DNA from 3 places in the Yersinia antarctica genome. Region 3 is predicted to be linked to each of the others. Evidence: predicted binding sites of a transcription regulator. Region 3 holds the regulator's gene; each other region holds the start of a gene.

Region 1 (8,163 bases), 1.6 Mb from region 3:
GCAGTATTATGGCTACTGGGCATATTATATTATGCTGAAAATAAAGGATTACATCTGAGATGTCAGGCCAATAGCCTTAAGTCATGACGGGTCATATCTTATCTGACATTAGCGGAGAATATCTTGCGACACTCTCCGCTAATTTTAATATGAACATTACTGGATGCTGTTCTTAAACACCTCACCAAAGCCTACCGAAGTAGGGCGTTGGAGTATCAGTGCTGGCACTATTTCAGCGTTATGTCATCTAACAACCTATCTCATTTTACTGGGCGGTAAATTCGAACAGCCGCTGTTAGGCGCAGGGTGCGATGCGCCAATTCTTCTGCCGCTCCGGCATACTGTTCAACCATGGCCGCATTCTGGTGTGTCATTTGATCTAACTGACCGATCGATTGGTTAATTTGACCAAGTGCCTGTGTCTGTTCATGGGTTGAGGTGCTGATTTCACTGATTAGGGTAGAAACTTGACCCGCTTGTTTGACGATATTATCCATGGTGGCCCCAGCATTTTGCACTAAGGCGCTACCGTCACGAACCCGCTCCACACTGGTTTCAATTAATTGTTTTATTTCTTTGGCCGCGGTTGAAGAGCGCTGAGCCAGATGGCGTACCTCGCTGGCAACTACCGCAAACCCTCGACCTTGTTCGCCAGCACGTGCCGCTTCAACCGCCGCATTGAGCGCCAGAATGTTAGTCTGAAAGGCGATTCCTTCAATGACACTGATAATATCTACAATACGATGACTGGAGGCATTAATCGTGCCCATAGTTTCAATGACTTGATGCATCAACTCGCTGCCTTGTTCTGCAGCATGGCTGCTCATCGCGGCCAACGATGTGGTTTCATTGGCACTATTAGCACTGTGCTGTACTGTGGCCACTAATTGTTCTGTGGCGCTGACGATATGCTGCAAGTTGGCGGTAGCCTGTTCAGTTCTAACTTTTAACTCACGATTCCCTGCGGCAATTTCACTGCTGGCAGTGTTAATACCATCAACCTGGCCGCTAACGTCATCCGTCAGAGAACGGAGATTCAGCCCTAATTGATTGACACTCCGCATCAAGTAACCAATTTCATCAACGCGATTTAGCTGTACGTAATCACCCGCTTGCCCAGAAGAGACATCTTGCGCTTGTTGCAAAATTGCGGCGATAGGGTGGGCAACCTGACGTTCTAACCACCAGGAGGTCACCACGCTGCTGGCAACGCTAGCTGCGGCCAAAACGAATAATGGCAAACCGGTTATCCCTATCACTCCGGCGGCCACAGTAGGGAGTAAAGCTGCCCCCAATAATGCCCCGCGCAAGCGGCAGCGTAATGGTAATTTTTGGAACAACGACAATAAAGACAACCAACCGGTACGAACAACTAACCCTCGATATAGTGCTATGCGGCGCTGCCTGGCCTTACCCGAATTAAAATCGACATACAGTGCTTCCGCTTGTTTAACTTCTTCGCGAGTGGGGGCAATGCGTACCGAAATATAACCGGTCAGACGGCCATCATGACGTAATGGCGTAGCATTAGCGCGTACCCAATAGTAGTCACCATTTTTACGGCGATTCTTAACCAGTGATGACTAGGATAAGCCAGCATTCAGGGTTTGCCACATGTCAGCAAATGCCGCGGGTGGCATATCTGGGTGCCGAACAACATTGTGCGGTTGACTCAGTAAGTCCTGATATTCAAAACCACTGGCGCGAACAAAGGCGGCATTGGCATAGGCGATATTGCCGTGAATATCGGTGGTGGATTGCAAGGTGGTATCGCGATCAATGGGATACTCCTGCCGACTGACAGGCTTGTTCACTCTCATAATAACCTCAGTAAATGGGGGAGTTCCCTGATAACAGGTGAATACAATAACTACAGACGGTAATCGGCCTCATAAGATAAAACTTTATACTTTTATTAATTAAATTATTGATTCCCCATAATGGTGCTGATTATTCATGCTATTGCACTTTTCTGGGGCAAGATTGTATTTATTAAATGATTAATATATTTAAATTTATTTTTTTATTCAATTATAATTCTATTATTTAAAGTAATGTAAGTTATATAAAAATACATTAAAAACAACTAGATGGGATTTTTACTGTAGGGCTGCATTAAATATAATTGATGAAAAGAGTGAATGAGTTCTCTTGCATCTAGTTGTTTGTCTATTATTTAGATAAAACATAGTTCAAATCTGTTTGAATGTTGCAAAAGATGATGCTCATGAGTTTTTTATTTACAACTGACCATTGATTATGAATATATGAATAACTATTTGTTACAGTAGTGGGGGTATTAGTTGAGTCGCTATCAAAGGTAAAACCCCTGAAAGGCAGGGGTAAAAGATGAATAAGACCGTATGGACGTTTAATAGCAAGCTGCTCTAAATCTAATGTTTCATCTGTGCAGCTTGCAAGGTTTTGATGCTTGTAAATGGATTAAACCCATTTGAGTATCGTACTTTTGCACCGTGGATAGGGTAAATCTTCTCGCCTAGCTAAAGTGATTATGACTTTTCTTCAAGCTTTCAATTTTCATTAAAAAATCATAGATAGGTGAGAGACGGAGAAAGTCTTTACTCAACCGGTCAACCAGTTGTTTGGAAAATAATAAATCCATATCTCTGCGGTGGCTAATTAATGCCCACGACTTCTTGTTGTACCAGACCGCCAATGCCGGTGGTAGATCTTTAATCAAAGGGCGCTTGTAACTCTCTCCCTCAATCGAGAAATTGGGATAAATACAGTCAGCTATGGTGAGAAAATCAGCCGGAGCACGGAGCAGTTGTTGTCTGAAAAGATCCATTGTTTCTCGCGAGGCGCTGTAATACCCCAACCCATAACGCCACCAGTCTGGGCCAAATTCGAAAAAGTAAGTTGGAGCATCCGTCCAATTTTTACGTGATCTTTTAAATGTTAACCAAATATTGCTGCGATAGAGTGACTTATCATGAGAGAAACGGGTATCGCGATTCATGCGAGAAATTGTCTTGCCAATCGCCGGACGAACTTCAAACAGTTCATCAATAGTCAGCATATCTGAACTCAGGTCGGTAACCAGTTTTCGCACTGGCTGTAGTAGATGCTGATCATAGATATCGCGATGTTCCTCGAACCATTCTTTGTTATTGTTGTGAGCAATGTGCTGTAAGAATGTCAGCCCATGTTGAGTAAAACCGGTAAATTCACCCATAATATTCCTTTCTATATGCGGGGCGGACTAAGCCTCTGTTGCCAACCATCAACGTTTTCACGTGACATTCATCTATAAGCAGTACACCGAGGTATTCGTTAAGTTATGTTACCGGATAACCGCGATAGGACAATCTTGAATTCGGGTAGTATATGCAGGTGATAACATTTCACGTTTCATCTGCCATTCTTGATTAACTCCTTGCCCGATAAACGCAATTTTACTTTTACCGGATTGATTAATTTTGTCGATAGCCGCCATCAATGATTCACTGTTAATGTACGGTTTGCTCTCATCAAATAGACCCAATTGCGCGATACCCTGATTTGAAAAATCTCCCAACATAATACCTGCTTTCAGGTAATGGTGACCGGGTCGCCAAATTGCCGCTAGGCATTTGAGAGCTGCGGCAATAATATCCCTTGAATCCAAGGTCGGAAAGTTGAGGCGAGTGCTGGCGAGGTTACTGTAATAGACCTCGTTACGGGCAAAAGGGCTGGTTTTGATAAAGGTTGATACATGGCAACAGTATTGGTGCTCCTTGCGTAGCTTTTCTGCTGCTTTCTCGGCATAGCTACAAACGGCTTCATGCATACTTTGATATTCTGTAATGCGTTTACTAAATGAGCGCGAACAGATTATTTGTTGTTTTGTAGGTGCGAACTCAGCCACCGCCAGACAAGCTTCTCCGCGCAATTCTCGCACTGTCCGTTCCAGTACGACGCTAAAGTTTTTGCGAATAAGCGCGGGGCTGGCCTCTGATAATTGAAGGGCGGTGGTTATCCCCATCACTGCCAGCTTTTTTGCGGTACGCTGGCCCACGCCCCATACCTGTGCCGCTGGCATCAGCGCCAGCAATTTGCGTTGACGTATGGGATTGGACAAATCGACTACACCGCCCGTTTTATGCCATAACTTAGCAGCATGGTTTGCCAGCTTGGCGAGAGTCTTGCTTGGGGCGATGCCTACACCGACATTTAGGCCAGTCAATTTGCGTACTTTATCACGCACGCCCTGACCAAACTCTTCTAGTGTAATGCAATGCTGTACACCATTAAGATTGAGAAATGCCTCATCGATTGAGTAAATTTCAATCCCTGGGGCCAGTTGTTCAAGAATAGTCATGACCCGCGCAGACATATCACTGTAGAGTGCGTAATTACTGCTAAACGCGACAACACGATGCTGATGGATAACTTGCTGTATCTTGAAATAGGGTGCCCCCATTGGAATACCCACGACCTTAGCCTCCCGGCTACGGGCAATCACGCAGCCATCGTTATTGGATAACACCACCACAGGGCGACCATACAAATCAGGCCTGAATACCGTTTCACAACTGGCATAAAATGAGTTCACGTCAACGAGAGCAAACATTATCGTAACTTATTGATGCTAAATACAATGACGCCAAAGATAACCCACTCTTCATCCCCTTCACATAATATGAGTGGGGGAGTGGCTGCATTCAGCGCCTCAAGGCGGGGAACCGGTCGTAAATAAAGCCGCTTAATATTGAACTCACCCCCGATGGTTGCAACGACAATATCGCCGTGCTGTGCCTGCAAACTGCGATCTATCACCAGCAGTGCGCCGTTGTTAATACCTGCATCACTCAGGGCGTCACCCTTGGCGGTCATGAAAAAGGTGGCGGCTGGGTGCTCAATGCAGTGTTCATTAAGGTCGATTCTCTTTTCAATATAGTCCTGTGCAGCATTGCCGAATGCACCCATAAAGCCTCCAAATGCGTTATCTAAGGGGAGAGCGTGATAACAAAAAAACGACTGATTTACAAAATAACTGGTTATGCATACAGTATATGCGGCGAGGTGTGGACAGAAAAGCCCTGAAGAGATATTTTTATTCAGTATATTGATTTATAAGAAGAGAAAGTTATCTATCAGGATGGAATAGATGAAACGTAGCGCTACCTGGCTGAATGGCGGCTGAGAGGATGTCGATATCGTTTAATTATAATTAATAGCTAAATAATTACTTTTGTAGGTAGGTACTGCTCATTAATTCCTCTATTGTTATTCTCTTCATCACCTCCGTCGCCAGTTAAGAATATGACTAGTCACGTTATATCATCGTGTTGGCAGCGGCGCTGGCTATTGTCATATAACAAGGGATAAAGAATGAAATTAGAAACATTATCTATTCATGCAGGTTATTCACCGGACCCCACCACCAAAGCCGTTGCGGTACCTATTTACCAGACTTCCTCCTTTGCTTTTGACGATACCCAGCATGGCGCTGATCTGTTTGATTTAAAAGTCGCCGGCAATATTTACTCGCGCATCATGAACCCCACCAATGATGTACTGGAGAAACGGGTTGCCGCTCTCGAAGGGGGGATTGCCGCTCTGGCCGTGGCTTCCGGTATGGCGGCGATTACTTATGCTATCCAAACCATTGCCGAAGTGGGGGATAATATTGTGTCGGTGGCCAAGTTGTACGGCGGGACTTACAATCTGCTGGCGCATACGTTACCGCGTTATGGGATAGAAACCCGTTTTGCCGATCATGATGATATCGCCGCATTGGAAGCCTTAATCGATGACCGAACTAAAGCAGTTTTCTGTGAATCGATTGGTAATCCTGCTGGGAATATTGTTGATTTGAAAAAATTGGCTGATGCGGCTCATCGCCATGGTGTGCCATTGATTGTCGATAATACTGTCGCAACACCAATCTTGTGTCGACCATTTGAACACGGTGCGGATATTGTGGTTCATTCATTGACCAAATATATCGGCGGTCATGGTTCCAGTATTGGCGGTATCGTAGTGGATTCGGGTAAGTTCCCTTGGACGCAATACCCTGAGCGTTTTGCTCAATTAAATACCCCTGATCCGTCATATCATGGCGTGACCTATACCGAGCAATTCGGCGCGGCTGCCTATATTGGCCGTTGCCGGGTGGTGCCATTGCGCAATACTGGCGCTGCGTTATCGCCGTTCAATGCTTTCCTGATTTTGCAGGGGCTGGAAACATTGGCTTTGCGTATGGAGCGTCATACTGAAAATGCGCTGAAAGTCGCGCACTATTTGCAAAACCATCCACAAGTCAGTTGGGTTAAATACGCAGGCTTACCTGATCATCCTGAGCATGAACTGGCCCAGCGCTATTTAGGTGGCAAACCAGCCTCAATATTGTCATTTGGTATTCATGGCGGCCAGGAGGCGGGCGGGCGTTTTATAGATGCGCTGAATTTGATCGTGCGCTTAGTGAATATTGGTGATGCCAAATCACTGGCTTGCCACCCAGCGTCAACCACCCACCGTCAGCTTAACGATGAAGAGCTGATCAAGGCGGGCGTACCACGGGATATGGTGCGTCTATCGATTGGTATTGAGCATATTGATGACATTCTCAATGATCTTGCTCAGGCACTGGATGCTGCCAAGTCTTAGTCCGGCATTATTATAAGTTCTAATGGAGAACGGCCGGTAACTTAAGGGGAACCGGCCGTGAGTATCAGAATAGATTTAACGTGTCGCTAGCGTTGCAGCAATGACATCTGCATAAGGCGTTGTCGGTCGGCCAATCAGTTTGCTCAATGTATGACTGTCATCAAACAGCCCCCCTTTAGCTGCGCCAGCATCAGAATCTGCTAATAGGCTGGCGAAAACATCAGGTAAACCGGCATCGAGCAATGCTTGCTTGAAATCGGCTTCAGACAAATCGTGGTACACCACAGCTTTACCTGACTGGCGGGCAATTTCTGCCGAGAATTCAGCCAGTGTATAGATATCGTCACCGGCTAATTCGTAAACTTTACCCGCCTGGTTTCCCTGCGTTAGCACCACAGCGGCCGCTTCGGCATAGTCTTCACGTGCGGCAGAGGCGATACGCCCCTCAGCTACTGCGCCGATAAATGCGCCGTGTGCCAGGGCTGGCGCGATACTTGCTGCATAGTTCTCGGTATACCAGCCGTTACGCAATAACACCATGGGCAGACCTGATTCACGTAATAGTGCTTCGGTGGCCCGGTGTTCTTCGCCTAACCCCAGTGGGCTTTTATCCGCATGTAACAAACTGGTATATGCCAACAATTTAACACCTGCACGCTTGGCCGCCGCGATCACGGCGCTATGTTGGGCAATACGCTGACCCACTTCACTCGATGAAATTAACAGTAGTTTATCAACACCTTGAAAGGCGGTATCCAGCGTGGCTGGCTGGCTATAGTCAGCTTTGCGGATTTGAACACCTAACGCCGCCAGCTCGTGGGCTTTGTCCGGGGTACGTACCGCAGCAATAATCTCACTGGCTGGCACTTTTTTAAGTAATGCATTGATAACAAGGCGGCCCAATTGGCCTGTGGCACCGGTTACTGCGATCATAATGACACTCCAGATTTGATGTTATGAGAAAGATGACAGACAGTTGGCAAAGAATAAAACCGCATAATTGGCCAGAAAGTTGCCCTTAAGTTCATCATATGCAATATACTAACTTTACGTAAGTACGCACCAAAAGGTTAGTATGAAAATAATAGAGCCGCAAAATTTGAGTCACACTGTTTCGTTTCCCGAACAAGTTCGGCGGGGTGAATTACTCAATGCTGATTGTCCCTCAAGAGAAGTGCTCAAGCGCGTAACCAGCCGTTGGGGGGTGTTAGCCTTGATTGCGTTAAGCAATGAGACTCTGCGTTTCAGTGCGTTGCGCAGAAAGATTGGCGGTGTTAGTGAAAAGATGCTGGCACAAACTCTGCAACACCTTGAAGAAGATGGTTTTGTTGAGCGTATTGCTTATCCGGTAGTACCACCTCATGTGGAATATAAATTAACGCCGTTGGGGAAAGAGATTCAGGAGCAGGTGGAAGGGCTGACTGTATGGCTTGAGGCCAATCTGCACCGTATTATGGCGCAACGACAACAGCGGGCAGAATTAACTACCAATACGTTGTAACAGCAGCCATGGCATCAACCATAGCTGCTGTTAGGATTTATCGCATAAAA
Region 2 (8,163 bases), 2.9 Mb from region 3:
TGGCGGCGGGTGGCTGGTTACTGGTGGATGATGCGCACGGAATTGGGGTGTGTGGCGAAGGTGGCCGTGGTAGTTGCTGGCAGCAAGGGGTAAAACCTGAACTGTTAGTGGTCACTTTTGGCAAGGCATTCGGCCTAAGTGGGGCGGCAGTGTTGTGTCAGGAACCGGTTGCCGAGTATCTGCTGCAATATGCCCGCCACCTGATATACAGCACCGCGATGCCGCCAGCACAGGCTTGTGCGCTGCAAGTGGCACTATTACGTATTCAGCAAGGTGACGACTTGCGACAGCAGCTTCAGCAACGTATTGCGCAATTTCGGCGTGGAGCGGCAGACTTACCGTTGCAATTAGGGGCATCTGAAACCGCTATTCAGCCACTGCTGGTGGGTGACAATCAGCAAACACTGACACTGGCGGAGCAACTACGCGCCGAGGGGTTATGGGTAACGGCGATTCGCCCTCCAACAGTCCCGCCGGGGGGCGCCAGATTGCGTATTACCCTGAGTGCTGCGCATCAATATGATGATATCGACAGATTGCTGGAGGTGCTGTATGGCGTTTGTCGCTGATAATCCACGATTACCCTTGGTTGATAAACCGGCGATTGCGGCTGCATTTAGCCGGGCTGCTGGCAGCTACGACTCAGCGGCAAGTTTGCAACGGGAAACGGGGAATACCTTATTGGCGCTGGGTTATCAGCACCCTGGTGCGTCGGTGCTGGATGCCGGGTGCGGTACTGGCTATTTCAGCCGCCGTTGGCGTGAACGAGACAGATATGTTACTGCGCTAGATTTGGCCGCCGGAATGTTGGATCACGCCCGGCGACAGCAGGCTGCGGACAGCTATTTATTGGCTGATATTGAGAATATACCGCTGCCAGATCAAAGCGTTGATATTTGTTTTAGTAATCTGGCGCTACAGTGGTGTGCTGATTTACCGCAGGCGCTAGCTGAGTTATATCGCGTCACGCGAGTTGGCGGCATCATTCTGTTTTCTACCTTGGCAAAGGGGTCTCTTGACGAGCTGGGGCAGGCGTGGCAACAGGTAGATGGCCAGCGCCATGTGAATGATTTTCTCCCCTTTCAGCATATCAGTAACGCTTGTCAGGGGTATCGCCATCACCTGACAACCGAGTTATATCAGCAACAGTTTCCTGATGTAATTGCGCTTATGCGCTCTCTGCAAGGCATTGGTGCTACGCATTTACATCAGGGGCGTCAGTCTGGGTTAAGTGGTCGCCAGCGGCTGGTGGCCCTGCAACGCGCTTATAGCACCCAATCTGGCACCTACCCGCTGAGTTACCATTTAGTTTTTGGGGTTATATATCGTGATTAAACGTTGGTTTATCACTGGCACGGATACCGATGTCGGTAAGACAGTTGCCAGTTGTGCCCTACTGCAAGCCGCAGCCCAGCAGGGCTATCGCACCGCCGGTTATAAACCGGTGGCATCCGGCAGCCAGATGACGCCTGACGGATTGCGCAACAGTGATGCTTTGGCGCTACAAGCAAACAGCAGTACGGCACTTAGTTATTCACAGGTGAATCCGCTCACATTTCTGGAGGCAACCTCGCCCCATATTGCCAGTGCCAGCGAAGGGCGTGAGATTGATTTGTCAGTTTTATCGCAAGGACTACAGCAGCTTGAGCACTCAGCAGAATGGATATTGGTCGAAGGGGCTGGCGGCTGGTTTACCCCACTGTCGCCACAGGCAACTTTTGCCGATTGGGTTTTACGAGAGCAACTGCCAGTAATTATGGTTGTTGGCATCAAATTGGGATGTATCAATCATGCTTTGTTGACCGCTTTGGCTATCCGACAAGCTGGGCTGAAACTGGTAGGGTGGATCGCTAATGAGGTGATACCTGCGGGGGGGCGACAAGTTGAGTATATGGCAACATTGACACAGATGATCAGTGCCCCGCGATTAGGTGTCGTCCCCTATCTGACGGACCTTGACGTGTATCCCATCACCCAGCGGCGTGATCTTGGTGGCTATTTGGATTTAGGACTTTTGGCTGAGGTGCCACTGAGCTGAATTTTTGACGGCGATATGACCCTAAAGGGCTAATAGACATTATTAGCCCTGAGTTTTTTGCGGAGTATGGCCGCTATCATCGGCTTTAGTTTGCATGAGGGAGAAACCACTCTGCGCCATATTAACTGGCCAAATGCGTAATAATCATCTCTTCATCCAATTGCGCCAATGTTCCTTGTGCCACATTTCGGCCATCGGCCATCAAACAGAATCGATCTGCCACATGCTGAATAAAGGGTAAACGGTGTTCAACCAAAAGTACCGTCAAACCCAGGCTACGACTGAGCTGATGTAGGATATTGCCAATATCCTCAGTCAACGGCGGTAAAATACCACTCCCCGGTTCATCAAGAATCAACAGTTCTGGCTCTGTCACCAGTGCTCTGGCAATGGCCAACTGCTGTTGTTGATTACGGGTTAGCTCCCCACCACGTTGGGTGCGTTTGTCATACAGTTGCGGGAATATATCAAAAATCCAGCCCGGAATTTGGCGCGACTTATGGCGGCCCGCCAGCACGGCTATCAGCATATTCTCCTCTACACTCAGTTGAGAGAAGATCTGCTGCCCTTGTGGTACATAGCCAATACCCAGAGCAGTACGCCCCTCAACCGGCTGCTGTAGCAAATTCTGCGGCGGTTCATGATTAGGTTGCCAGGTCATGGTGCCACTCTTAATTGGCAGATGCCCCATGATGCAATTAATTAACGTCGTTTTTCCTACGCCATTACGGCCAATCAGGCAGGTACACTGCCCACGGGGGATCTCGAGATTAATATCCCAAAGGATATGATTCTGTCCATAGTATTGATTCACAGCGGTTAAACTCAGCATCAGTGCTTCTCCTCAGTCGATCTCAGTAGTTCACAGGTGGCCCGGTGTTCTGTAACGGCTAGTGAAGGATTAACCAGCAAATCTGCATACTTGGTAGCGGCAGTACAGCATAAAACACCACACTTCTAACGGGTGGTTGTCGGTGTAAATTGAGGTGAAATGGGCGAATTGCGGCATTAAATGGCATCAACAGGCTATTTTTATCCTTAATCACCCTGCGATAGGATGATTTTTAGTCTATTAATGCGTTGCACCGCTTTAGACCATTTCCCCTTTAATCTCTCCGTTTCACAGAGATATAAAGCAACTCTTGGGCCAAGTTGCTATACAGAGAGTAAAATCTGTTTGTTAACAGGCTGTAAATGGTTTTAACGCGCAGCGTGGGGTAAAAATAGCTCAGCCTGGCGGGGGGCGAGCGTAGAGTGATGGCTAGCTTGCACTTAAGCGGTGCTTTGGTGGAGAAAATGGTGCAGTAGAAAAAGAGAGAGGTCAGAGGTCATTAGATACAGGTGTTAACTAGTGAAAATTATAGAATTAGCAAGCTACATAGTTAGCACTAATTGAAATATGCGGTGAAATAAAAATGTAAAAAAAACACTAAAAAAGCCAGTTAGTCCCCATTTATCCCCCAAGCTTTGCTTTTCGCCAACTCCCAGCCGCTGTGGGGTTGAATGAGTTATCCACCATTCCTGTGGATAACCTTGTGCATTAGCCATAGAAAACTGATGGCAAGCGAGAGCGGGCGCGGGCGCGGGCGCGGCTTGCGCTCCTGTTGTCCGCATTCTCTACTTTTTAATAATTTACTTTACTTTCAATTGGTTATTTAAAATCAAGCGCTGAAAAATCATAACTGGCGATGATGAGTGATCTTTAATCGATTAGTTATCACTAATGTGTTTATGTTAACAGTTGGGGATAAAAACGCTTTTACAGTGCAGCTGTCGTTTAGATGTCACTGTAACGAGGCAAACAATCTCCTGGTGAAAGACATTCCTACATTTTGGTGCTTGAAGCTGGTTTTATATCCAGTATCATAGAGGTGGCAAAATTCTATGGGGCTTTCATAATTAGCCTCCTGATAGTGTGTGTTTCTCCAGTGGGTAGCAAATTCATGAGTAAATTATTCAAACTACATTCTGAGTTTAAGCCAGCAGGCGACCAGCCTGAGGCCATCCGTAAACTGGAAGAAGGGCTAGAGAATGGTCTGGCTCATCAGACACTGTTGGGGGTAACGGGGTCAGGTAAAACCTTTACGATAGCCAATGTTATTGCTGATTTGAATCGCCCAACCATGGTGCTGGCACCCAATAAGACATTGGCAGCACAGCTTTATGGTGAGATGAAAGAGTTCTTTCCCGATAACGCGGTAGAGTATTTCGTCTCCTACTATGACTACTACCAGCCTGAAGCCTATGTCCCAAGCTCTGATACGTTTATTGAAAAAGATGCCTCGGTAAATGAGCATATCGAGCAAATGCGGCTATCTGCGACCAAAGCACTGCTGGAAAGGCGTGATGTTATCGTGGTGGCGTCGGTTTCTGCGATTTATGGTCTGGGTGATCCTGATTTATACCTGAAAATGATGCTGCATCTGACTAAGGGTATGATCATCGATCAGCGCTCTATTTTGCGTCGCTTATCCGAATTGCAGTACAGCCGTAATGATCAGGTATTCCAGCGCGGTACCTTCCGGGTGCGTGGTGAAGTTATCGACATCTTCCCCGCAGAATCTGATGAATGGGCGTTGCGGGTAGAGTTGTTCGATGAAGAGGTCGAACGGTTGTCCATCTTTGATCCATTGACAGGCCAGTTACAGCATGAAGTACCGCGCTTTACGGTCTATCCTAAAACGCACTACGTTACCCCGCGCGAGCGTATTTTGCAGGCCATGGAAGAGATCAAAGTCGAATTGGCCGACCGCCGTCAGGTGCTATTAGCCAATAATAAGTTGTTGGAAGAGCAACGTATTAGCCAGCGGACCCAGTTTGACCTTGAAATGATGAATGAGCTGGGCTATTGCTCCGGTATTGAAAACTATTCCCGCTACCTTTCGGGCCGTGGTCCAGGCGAAGCACCACCGACGCTATTTGACTATCTACCGGCTGACGGTCTGTTGGTGGTTGATGAATCCCACGTCACTATTCCGCAAATCGGCGGGATGTACAAAGGTGACCGCTCACGCAAAGAAACATTGGTGGAATATGGTTTCCGGCTGCCATCGGCACTGGATAACCGGCCAATGCGGTTTGAAGAGTTTGAAGCACTGGCACCACAAACTATTTATGTTTCAGCAACTCCAGGTAAATATGAGCTGGAGAAATCCGGTGGCGATATCATCGATCAGGTCGTGCGGCCGACGGGCCTGCTCGACCCATTAATTGAAGTACGGCCGGTAGCCACACAGGTTGATGACTTGCTGTCAGAGATCCGTATTCGTGCAGCGATTAACGAGCGGGTGCTGGTGACCACGCTGACCAAACGTATGGCTGAAGACCTGACCGAGTATCTTGGAGAGCATGGCGCCCGTGTTCGTTACCTGCATTCGGATATTGATACCGTTGAACGGGTAGAGATCATTCGTGATCTGCGTTTGGGTGAGTTTGATGTATTGGTGGGAATCAACTTACTGCGCGAAGGTTTGGATATGCCAGAGGTTTCTCTGGTCGCAATTCTTGATGCTGATAAAGAAGGTTTCCTGCGTTCTGAACGCTCTTTAATCCAGACCATTGGCCGTGCGGCGCGTAACCTTAATGGTAAAGCAATACTGTATGGCGACAGAATTACCGCCTCAATGGAAAAGGCTATTGGTGAAACGGAACGGCGCCGTGTCAAACAGCAAGCTTACAACGAAGAACGTGGCATCATTCCGCAAGGGTTGAACAAGAAGATTGGCGATATTCTGCAATTGGGCCAACCCTCTTCCCGTGGTAAAGGGAAAGGGCGGGGCGGCAAAGTGGCCGATCCCAATAATTATCACGCCTTGCCACCAAAAGCGCTTGATCAGAAAATCCGTGAGTTGGAGTCTAAAATGTACACCCACGCGCAAAATCTGGAGTTTGAGCAGGCAGCAGAACTGCGTGATCAAGTCCATCAGTTGCGCCAGCAATTTATCGCGATATCTTGATGCTCATCAGCCCTGCATTATGTGGGCGGTAAGCAATGGTGCGACAAATCGGGAATTTATGCTTGTCGCATCAACCTATCCTGATTAAGGTGTGCGACTAATAAAATCATCACCTAGATAGACTCAAATAACCTGGCGTTGCAGGTTGGTGGCAAACCCACAATTCAGCAGCCCCAAGTCGGAGAGTAAAAGTGCGAGATAAATAATGAGTGATCACTTGTCGAAAGATCCATTACACGGTATTACCCTTGAACAACTGCTGACCAAACTGGTTGAGCATTATGGCTGGGAGGAGTTGGCATACCGTATCAATATCAACTGTTTCATCAGCGATCCCAGCATTAAATCCAGCCTGAAGTTTTTACGCCGTACACCATGGGCTAGAACTAAAGTGGAGGCGCTGTATATCCATATGAATGACAGCGCAAGGTTGCAAGCTCAAACTCAAGCTAAGCCTCTTAGCTAGTTTGCCCCACCGAGCTGTTGCAGGGTGTTTTCCAGTGCCTGGCGCAGTAGCTCACGGTCATGGCGGTAAGGGATATCTTTTGCTTCCAGTGGCTGCTGGATAATAATCCTGTCTGTTACACCACTGATATCAATTTGTGGACTGACAATTGCCGCATCAATAATTTTGCGGCCAATCTTGCTTTCCATTATCGCCAGTTTTTCTTGCAACGATAGCGCGGCCGCCGCCACACTGAGTTCACGCCCCAGATTACCGATATAAATCATACTGGCAGAGCTGCGTCGTAAGGCCTGAGTTAAGTCATCTAGCAGTAACAAGGGCATCAGACTGGTTAAGAAACTACCTGGCCCAATCAAAATAACATCGGCCTGGCTAATTGCTTCCACGGCTTCCCGCGTGGCGTGAACGTGCGGTGACAACAACATCTCTTGTGGCATTTTTGCCAGTTGGTCGATATTCACCTCACCATAAACGGGGTGCCCTTCATGATCGATGGCCAGCAGATCGACCGGCTGCTCAGACATTGGGATGAGCCATGCCTCAACCTTCAGCAAGCTACGTACCAGATTGATTGCCTCGATAGGTCTGATGCTGAGATGGTCTAACGCTTTGAGCATTAAATTGCCCAGATTATGGCCCGAGAGTTCGCCATTACCGCTAAAACGGTATTCAAACATTGCCGAAGCCACACTCGGCTCAGTGATCAACTGATTAAGGCAATTGCGGGTATCACCCCAGGCAATCCCTCCTTCTGAACGGCGAATGCGGCCAGTCGAGCCGCCATTATCGGTGGTGGTAACAATACCTGTCAGGCGTGAACCCAGTGGCGAAAGGGCTGACATCACGCGCCCCAGGCCATGGCCTCCCCCTAAAGCAACCACTCGATCGAGATCCGCTAATGTGCGATTTCGCATATTTTTCCTGTCTAAATATTGTTGCCTGGCTCTAATAGCGTAGCTAAGGGTGAAATTGCTGCATAAGTTAACGGATTTGCCGCGAAAACGCGATAAAAGCCATTGTTTTAGTGATTTTAAACAAAGTATTAGCAACGGATTACAATAGACTGAATAACAATGAGTTTTGTTAGATAAGTCGTTGTATATAAAAATATATAACGAAAAACAGCCATTGGCTATCCTGCCGTTTTAGCGTTAGAATCTCTAGGAAAAATAGGGTTTTTAGTGACTCATCTGCCACTAAGCGCTTTACTTTTTAAACCATGGTTCGGTGGGCAGTAGGTAAACTGTCACTGAACATAAACTCCTAGCCTTGGCGTCTACGTTGTCTCGTCCGCGAACAATATGATGCTCTGGCCGTGGCTTTAAGCCGCCAGGGTGCGAGGTAGAAATGCCTGCATCTCCCGTATTTGGAAAGGTGTTATGGTACAACTCACTGACGCATTTGCGCGCAAGTTCTATTATTTGCGCCTATCAATCACCGATGTGTGCAATTTCCGTTGCACCTATTGCTTGCCGGATGGCTATCGCCCCGACGGATTAAAAAGCTTTCTGAGTCTGGACGAGATAAGCCGCGTCAGCCGCGCCTTTGCTCTGTTGGGAACAGAAAAAATTCGTCTGACGGGCGGCGAACCTTCTATGCGGCGCGACTTCACCGATATCATCGCGACTATCAAACAAAATCCGGCGATCCGCACACTGGCAGTCACCACCAATGGCTACCGTTTAGCCCGTGACGCCGCCCAA
Region 3 (8,163 bases):
CTTGCGCCAACTGCCGCACCCGTTCTGCATTATGGACGTTAATACCTTGATACAAACGGTTCCACGTCCAGCTCAATACTCTGTCAGACAGGCGCACGGCTTCATATGAGAAGTCGGCTGCGATCTCTTCCATCAGCGTAATGGCATTTTGCTGTGCTTTCTCATGGGAGATTTTCTTGGTCCGCGCTTCATCGGCGACGGCCTTTTCAATCGCCTTTGATGTCAGCAACTTTTTGAACAGATCCTGCCGGGCAGGCAGACTAGGGCCAACCGCTGCCAGGCGTTGACGGGAGAAGTGCATCCGCGCTACGCGAGCCAGTTTGTGGGCGATAGTTTTATCGGTACCGTGCTCGCTGGCCATCCTGCGCAGTGAAACTGTGGTAGAGAAACGCACAAAACTATCGCGACCCAGCCACAATACCGCGAAGAATTTTTGCACTCCGTTAAGCACGCGCAGATGGGGTGTTCCGTGGCCTTCACGCCCCGGCGAACGACCAAACATCACGGAAACCGGTAACATCTGGATATCTAACTCGGGATTATTGCGGTGCAAATCCAGATAGTCGTGGAACAGCTTTACCGATTCCTGTTTAGGCGCGTAGTAGCGAAAGACCCGCGGGCCATTATCGATAAACACATGGCTGGGCAGTTGCACTCCATCGATTTCCAATGGAATCAATGGGTCGGGCAGGTCTTGTGCTTGACACTGCGCTCGCAAAGTCAGCAAATCAGCCTTAGAATTGTAAGGCAAAACGTACAGAATAGGACGAGAGGGGTCTAGCCCTAACTCAGTCACAGGGTCTGCCGGAATAACCTTGCTTTTTACCAACATTTTAAGTGGTAAATTCAATAACTTATAATATATTTTACGCCAACCTGACATAACTACATGAAGCCTCTTGTTAGCAATTCGTCGCAAGGATACCAGAAACTGGTTTTGAGATCTGTGGTGATAAGACAACAGAAAGCGGCAAAAATCATCATTAACTTAAGATAAAGGCAATAAAACATGGCGAATCAATCAACAGGGCTGGCCCGAGTCTATAAAGCGGCCGGTTATTCTGTGAAAGGCTTAACGGCTGCCTGGAAAAACGAAGCGGCATTTCGTCAGGAAGCTGTTGCTGCCATAATCGCTATCATACTGGCCTTCTGGCTGGATGTAGATGCTATCGCACGCCTTTTATTAATTGGTAGCGTGGTTTTAGTGATAATTATCGAAGTCATTAACAGTGCGATTGAGGCGGTAGTGGACAGGATTGGCAGTGAGTTCCATGAGCTATCGGGCCGCGCCAAAGATATGGGGTCCGCGGCGGTATTCCTCGCTATCTTGTTAGCGTTATTTGTTTGGATAACCGTACTTTGCCAGCATGCCGGTTAATGTTATGACGAACAATGCCGCAGAAATAAGCTGTGATTAATCCCTGTTTTTATTCACTCTTTGGTTCCCAACACCCGCTTACCTGTATATACTCACAGCAAGACTGTATAAACAAACAGGGGGCGGAATGAAAGCACTTACTACCAGACAGCAAGAGGTTTATGACCTGGTTCGCGATCACTTAGCGCAAACCGGCATGCCACCGACCCGTGCCGAAATTGCGCAGCGTCTGGGGTTTCGCTCTCCTAACGCCGCTGAAGAGCATTTAAAAGCACTGGCCCGTAAAGGCGTCATTGAGATTGTTTCTGGCGCTTCCCGTGGCATTCGTTTGCTGATGGAAGAAGAAGATGGCCTGCCACTGATTGGTCGGGTTGCCGCAGGTGAACCTTTGCTGGCACAGCAGCATATTGAAGGGCACTACAAAGTAGACCCATCAATGTTTAAACCGAGTGCAGATTTTCTGTTGCGGGTTAATGGGATGTCGATGAGAGATATCGGTATTCTGGATGGCGACCTATTAGCGGTGCATAAAACGCAAGATGTGCGTAACGGGCAAGTTGTAGTGGCACGAATTGATGATGAAGTGACGGTAAAACGCTTGAAAAAACAAGGTAATATCGTACAGCTTTTGCCAGAAAATAGTGAGTTCCAACCGATTATTGTCGATCTGCGCGAACAAAGCTTCACTATTGAAGGATTGGCCGTCGGTGTTATCCGTAATGGTGACTGGATCTAACATTAGCGTTTTATATTGAACTGATAAGCCGTTCCTGCTCAGGAGCGGCTTTTTATTATTAATGACCCCATTAAACGATTCAGACGCCCAAATTAATTGACGTTGCAGGCAGGCAGCCGCAAAGAAGCTCGCTAATTCCGATCAATGCTAACGACAAGTAGATGATTTGGATGACAAATCTGCGGGGAGAAAATTTGAATGCTGCTTGCTGCGGCCTCTCAGAGGTGATGTCTGGGAAGGGGCCAAGTAACAAGTACAGCTAGCCTGCTACAGCTCCAAGTATGGAAAAGTTATTTAGATTGAGACGATTCCGACAATAAGTTATTACCTACTGTTTTAACTGAATAATATCAGTGCTTATTTTTACTTTATAGCTATAATCTCAGTGATTAATATTATCCTGACTTTAATTGCTAGTATCCTCTGCTATAGTTATTCGTACGGTAAGCGAAACAACGAAGTTTAATTTTAAATTATGACTGTGAGTGACTAATTTAAATGTGGTTGTTTTTATCAATAGAGAATGTTTATCGTATTGAATTAAATAAACTGACTAATCCCAAGGTAACGGAGATATTATGAATAAAGATCAAGCCGACGGTAACTGGAAGCAGTTTAAAGGTAAAGTGAAAGAAAAATGGGGCAAGCTGACTGACGATGACTTAACGGTAATCGAAGGTAAGCGTGACCAGCTAGTGGGTAAAATCCAGGAGAAATACGGCTATCAGAAAGAGCAAGCCGAGAAAGAAGTCAAAGCCTGGGAAGACCACAGCAAATATCGCTGGTAACAGCATTAAATGGAATTAAACTGATATTGATATAAATTAATCGGGTCTCTCGTTTCATAGAATATGCATTGTTAATCAACCCCGTCTAGTTATTGGTGTATCAACTCCAATTATATTGAAGCGGTGAGGTTATTTTAATAAAAGCTATTCTAGCTCACCTGTATTTATATCTACATCTGCACAAGGACGTGCCTTATTATTAATTATTACCCTGTCGCATTGCTCGCGGCAGTCTACTTTTTGCTAACCGATATATACCCACCAGGGATCTCTATCTATACCCTAAATAATTCGAGTTGCAGGAAGGCGGTAACCGATTTGTACAGCATTTATGCTAGCCCGCTGGGTGAGCCTCAAGGATGAGGCTCATTAATCCCGATGAGCTTACATGAGTAAGTGATTCGGGTTATTGAGAGCAGCCAACACACATGCAGCTTGAAGTATGACGGGTATAAGGCAAAAGTAATTGGAGAGCAGCTAACATTGCTGCAACTTCAATTAGGTACGCAGCTATTTCTTTTTAGTAACAATAGAGTGGTCATGGTCACAATGCTCATGGCTTTCGCATGCTTCAACTTCCCCGCATTCAGCACATAAACCGTGCGCTTCAACCACACTGTGACGCAGCACAAAACCTGATTGTTTTGCTAACTGTGACAATGCCTCTTCAATGCCCACGGTGGTGCGTTCAGTGACTATTTTGCACCGATCACAGATAAATAGCGCTGAAGTATGGGTTGGCTCTTCAAAATGATGACATAGCACATAACTATTAGCTGACTCGACGCGGTGAATAAACCCTTGCTCCAGCAAAAAATCCAATGCGCGATAAACAGTTGGAGGCTTGGCTTGTGGCTCAGACACACGCAACAAATCCAACAGGTCATAGGCACTGATTGCGCCAGGTTGTTGTGCCATTAAGCGTAGTACTTCAAGACGTTGCGGTGTCAGCCGGACGTTACGTTGTTGACACAGACTTTCAGCCTGAGCCAGCAGCTTTTCCTCATCGATAGGTTTCATGATATCCATCCCGCAGCATTTGAATTGAAATGATTTTACCATATTTAGCGTTAATCGCCGATAGGTGAAAAAACGAAGGGAAGGTGGGTATCACACTTTTGTTAATTCACAGGATTCGATGACAGAACGATCAGTCGTAGAGTTCAATTATCACACAGGCAGCTATGGTCAGCTTCTATGGTATAATTACTCATTCCATCCCTTTGTAGGGTTCGCTCGGCGGGCAACTTTAAAGGGTATTTGATGAAATAATAACCGATGAAATCACCGTAAATGCACGCAGCCCAGACTTTTTCCAGCACCCCGGCCAATAAGCCACACTACCCTCTACAACGTTTTTCCGTCGCGCCGATGCTCGATTGGACCGATCGTCATTGCCGTTATTTTCATCGTTTGTTAACCAAGCAGACCTTGTTATATACCGAAATGGTCACCACCGGTGCCATTATTCATGGTAAAGCTGACTATCTGGCTTATAGCGAACAGGATCATCCGGTGGCACTGCAACTTGGAGGCAGTGACCCGCAGGCGCTGGCCCATTGTGCCAAATTGGCTGAACAACGCGGCTACAATGAAATAAACCTAAATGTGGGTTGCCCGTCTGATCGGGTACAAAATGGTCGTTTTGGCGCTTGCCTGATGGGTGAGGCTGAACTGGTCGCTGACTGCATTAAAGCTATGCGCGATGTGGTTTCTATTCCTGTCACCGTTAAAACTCGTATCGGCATTGACCAACTGGATAGCTATGAGTTCTTATGCGAGTTTGTGCAAACGGTGGCGGACCGTGGCGAATGCGATATCTTTACCATTCATGCTCGCAAAGCCTGGCTCTCAGGGCTTAGCCCGAAAGAGAACCGTGAAGTGCCACCGCTGGATTATGAGCGGGTTTATCAGCTCAAGCGTGATTTCCCAACACTGACTATTGCCATTAATGGTGGTGTGAAAACGCTGGCTGAAGCCAAAGAGCATCTTAAACATCTTGATGGGGTAATGATGGGCCGTGAAGCCTACCAAAATCCAAGCATTTTGACCCAAGTGGATCGCGAACTATTTGATGTAAATGCCCCAGTGGTCGATAGCATTAAGGCGATTGAAGCGCTTTATCCTTATATCGAACAGGAGTTGTCTCGCGGCGCTTATTTGGGCCACATCACCCGGCATATTCTTGGGATTTTTCAGGGAATTCCTGGTGCGCGTCAATGGCGTCGCCATCTAAGCGAAAATGCCCATAAGCCTGGTGCTGGCGTTGCTGTAGTAGAGCAAGCCTTAGCGCTGGTCACTCGGCCTTATACCCTTCGTCCTTGAAGTCGCAGGGTTGTTAGCTACGCTAGTGACTCGGCCCATCCGGTGGGCCTCGCAAGGCGAGGCCGCTGCAAGCAGCGTTCAAATCACTTGACTGTGTAAGCTCATCGGGATGCGTTCACTTGCTGCCTACCTGCGACGCCAATTACTTTGAGTATAATAGAATAGTAAATTAGCTATAAGTTAGTCAAATTGACCATGCCTATCCATTTTTCTGGTAGATGTTAATATTACTTAATCATTAAATTCAATGAATTAGCTGATATGTTAAAGTTGGCATGCTTCTTGTAATACTTCTTATAAAATCCCCGATTTGTTCGTTATATTTAATGATGTGGTTGTGGGACATACACAATTATTAAGGAGCCAGCCATGTTTGAAATTCTCTTTGTTATCGGCTTTTTTATCATGCTGATGGTAACCGGTATTTCCCTGTTAGGGATCTTCGCTGCATTACTGGTGGCTGCTGCTTTTATGATGGTAGGGGGCTTATTCGTCATGATGATTAAGCTGCTACCTTGGTTGATTCTGGCGGTTGTGGCCGTCTGGATATGGCGTTCGATGCAGAAACCGATAGTCCGGCGTTACTAAAATTTCCCTTTCTTGCGGTAGCGATCACAGCCTGAAAGATTAGTGGGGCGAATCAGAGGGAAAACGTATTTTTTCTCGGGCGTGCTTGCTAGGATGCTAACCGATACGATTTGGTATCGCATTTTCATCCCTGCCAGAGGTAAAAATAGCCGTATAAACGGCAGTTAGCTCTGACAGAATACGCTGCTGTACCCCTACATGTGCATCAAAGAAAGCGTTGTAAAGAAGGGCTCCCTAATCGGAGCCCTTTGTTTTTTCAACAATATTACCTTAGGAATGGCCAAACAACTCAGGGTATCAGCAAGCTGGATCCTGTGGTCTGGCGGCTTTCTAGGATTTGATGGGCACGGTGAGCATCACGCAACGGGAATTGCTGTGCTTTTGCCACATCGACATTAATGGCTCCGCCAGCAATCAGTGAAAACAGTTCGTGGCTGGCACTTGCTAACTCTTGCCGATTGGTGACATAAGTGTTGAGGGAGGGGCGAGTAATATATAGCCCGCCTTTTTGGTTCAGGATGGCAAGATCTACTCCTGTCACTGGGCCGGAGGCATTACCGAAACTCACCATCAAGCCTCTGCGCTTAAGGCTATTAAGCGAATCCAGCCAGGTACTTTTCCCAACCGAGTCATACACCACACCCACTTTCTCGCCATTAGTCAGCTCTGCCACCCGCTCGGCGATATTTTCTGTACGATAGTTAATCGTGGCCCAGGCGCCAGCGGCTTTTGCCAATTCGGCCTTTTCATCAGAGCCAACACTGCCGATAAGCTTAGCACCAAGCGCTTTCGCCCACTGGCAAGCAATTAGTCCGACACCACCCGCCGCCGCATGGAATAGGAATACCTCACCCGGTTTTATCTCGTGGGTTTGGCGCAACAGATAGTGGACGGTCAGCCCTTTGAGGAATGATGCTGCGGCCTGCTCGAAAGAGATGTTGTCAGGAAGTATGGCAATCTTCTCTGCCGCAACATTATGCACTTCGCTGTAAGCCCCGAGAGCTGATTGGGCATATACCACCCGGTCACCGACATTGATTGTGTTAACCGACGAACCAACTTTAGTGACAATTCCCGCCGCCTCTGTTCCCAACCCACTGGGAAACTGTGATGGTGAATAAAGCCCACTGCGAACATAAGTATCGATATAGTTAATACCGATCGCTTTGTTTTCTACCTGAACTTCATGTGCTGCAGGGTCAGAAGGGGTAAAGTCAAGGTATTGCAACACTTCCGGCCCGCCAGTGGTACTGAATTGGATATGCTTTGCCATGGTAGCTCCTATAGATAGGTGTATTTTCACCCTACAGGGTTCTGCACGGAGTGCCAAGATCTGGCTAATACCGATATGTAATAGGGAATATTATTACCTCTGCGAATAAGACGGTGCGGCAATGTGGGCGGCTTTTTTTTTCCTCATTAGCGAACTTTCTGAACTCATCAGCTCCATTCATTTGCGGTCTACCTGCAACTCCAATTACTTTGTGTATATACTAGGCCGTTATATTTTCTATTCGATATTTTCCTATCGCAACAAAGGTAAAGAACACTCTTCATGGCCGCAAAAAAACCAACCAACAATATGACAGAGCCACGAGACCGCCAGATGGAAGGGCTGAAACTCCCGCCTCATTCGCTGGAGGCAGAGCAGTCCGTGTTGGGCGGTTTGATGCTGGATAATGAACGCTGGGATAACGTGTCAGAACGCGTTGCCAGCAATGACTTCTTCAGCCGCCCGCATCGCCGAATCTTTACTGAAATGCAGCGTTTGCTGGAAAACAGCAAACCTATCGATTTGATCACCTTGTCTGAGTCGCTAGAGCAAAAAGGCGATCTGGATTCGGTGGGGGGATTTGCCTATCTGGCAGAGTTATCGAAAAACACCCCAAGTGCGGCGAATATTGGTGCCTATGCTGATATCGTGCGCGAACGTGCGGTAGTTCGTGAAATGATCTCGGTCGCTAATGAGATAGCTGACGCCGGTTATGATCCCCAAGGGCGTAGCAGTGAAGATCTGCTGGATTTGGCTGAATCCAAAGTGTTTCAGATAGCTGAAAGCCGCGCCAGTAAAGATGAAGGGCCGAAAAGTGTCGATCAAATCCTCGAAGCCACGGTCGCGCGAATTGAGCAACTTTATCAGCGGCCCCATGATGGGGTGACCGGTGTTTCAACCGGCTTTACCGACCTTGATAAAAAAACCGCCGGTTTACAGAAATCAGATTTGATCATTGTCGCCGCGCGTCCATCAATGGGTAAAACCACGTTTGCGATGAACTTGTGTGAAAACGCCGCGATGATGCAGGAAAAACCGGTATTGATCTTCAGTTTGGAGATGCCCGGCGATCAGA

What was found. The regulator LexA, encoded in region 3, represses DNA repair genes until DNA is damaged. The targets are predictions, from matches to a motif close to TNCTGTATGTACATACAGNA.
Positions count from the first base shown of each region.
Region 1: a site for LexA is predicted at 4,995-5,014, ahead of umuD (translesion error-prone DNA polymerase V autoproteolytic subunit). Genes of this name have one in related genera too.
Region 2: a site for LexA is predicted at 3,882-3,901, ahead of uvrB (excinuclease ABC subunit UvrB). Genes of this name have one in related genera too.

Region 1 is NZ_JBSJQF010000001.1:2,843,525-2,851,687, reverse strand. Features, by position in the region: partial or broken gene ACWJJO_RS13325 (IS4 family transposase) at 1-216, shown strand, start outside; partial or broken gene ACWJJO_RS13320 (methyl-accepting chemotaxis protein) at 261-1,820, opposite strand; gene ACWJJO_RS13315 (DUF2461 domain-containing protein) at 2,498-3,196, opposite strand; gene umuC (translesion error-prone DNA polymerase V subunit UmuC) at 3,305-4,573, opposite strand; gene umuD (translesion error-prone DNA polymerase V autoproteolytic subunit) at 4,573-4,929, opposite strand; gene ACWJJO_RS13300 (bifunctional O-acetylhomoserine aminocarboxypropyltransferase/cysteine synthase) at 5,335-6,612, shown strand; gene ACWJJO_RS13295 (SDR family oxidoreductase) at 6,688-7,545, opposite strand; gene ACWJJO_RS13290 (winged helix-turn-helix transcriptional regulator) at 7,688-8,113, shown strand.
Region 2 is NZ_JBSJQF010000001.1:1,594,334-1,602,496, forward strand. Features, by position in the region: gene bioF (8-amino-7-oxononanoate synthase) at 1-569, shown strand, start outside; gene bioC (malonyl-ACP O-methyltransferase BioC) at 553-1,335, shown strand; gene bioD (dethiobiotin synthase) at 1,328-2,038, shown strand; gene ACWJJO_RS07395 (ABC transporter ATP-binding protein) at 2,160-2,870, opposite strand; gene uvrB (excinuclease ABC subunit UvrB) at 3,982-5,994, shown strand; gene ACWJJO_RS07405 (VF530 family protein) at 6,200-6,460, shown strand; gene ACWJJO_RS07410 (gluconeogenesis factor YvcK family protein) at 6,457-7,374, opposite strand; molybdenum cofactor riboswitch at 7,709-7,853, shown strand; gene moaA (GTP 3',8-cyclase MoaA) at 7,840-8,163, shown strand, end outside.
Region 3 is NZ_JBSJQF010000001.1:4,483,777-4,491,939, reverse strand. Features, by position in the region: gene plsB (glycerol-3-phosphate 1-O-acyltransferase PlsB) at 1-883, opposite strand, end outside; gene ACWJJO_RS20770 (diacylglycerol kinase) at 1,010-1,378, shown strand; gene lexA (transcriptional repressor LexA) at 1,506-2,114, shown strand; gene ACWJJO_RS20760 (CsbD family protein) at 2,693-2,902, shown strand; gene zur (zinc uptake transcriptional repressor Zur) at 3,413-3,922, opposite strand; gene dusA (tRNA dihydrouridine(20/20a) synthase DusA) at 4,196-5,227, shown strand; gene pspG (envelope stress response protein PspG) at 5,597-5,815, shown strand; gene ACWJJO_RS20740 (NADPH:quinone reductase) at 6,105-7,088, opposite strand; gene dnaB (replicative DNA helicase) at 7,371-8,163, shown strand, end outside.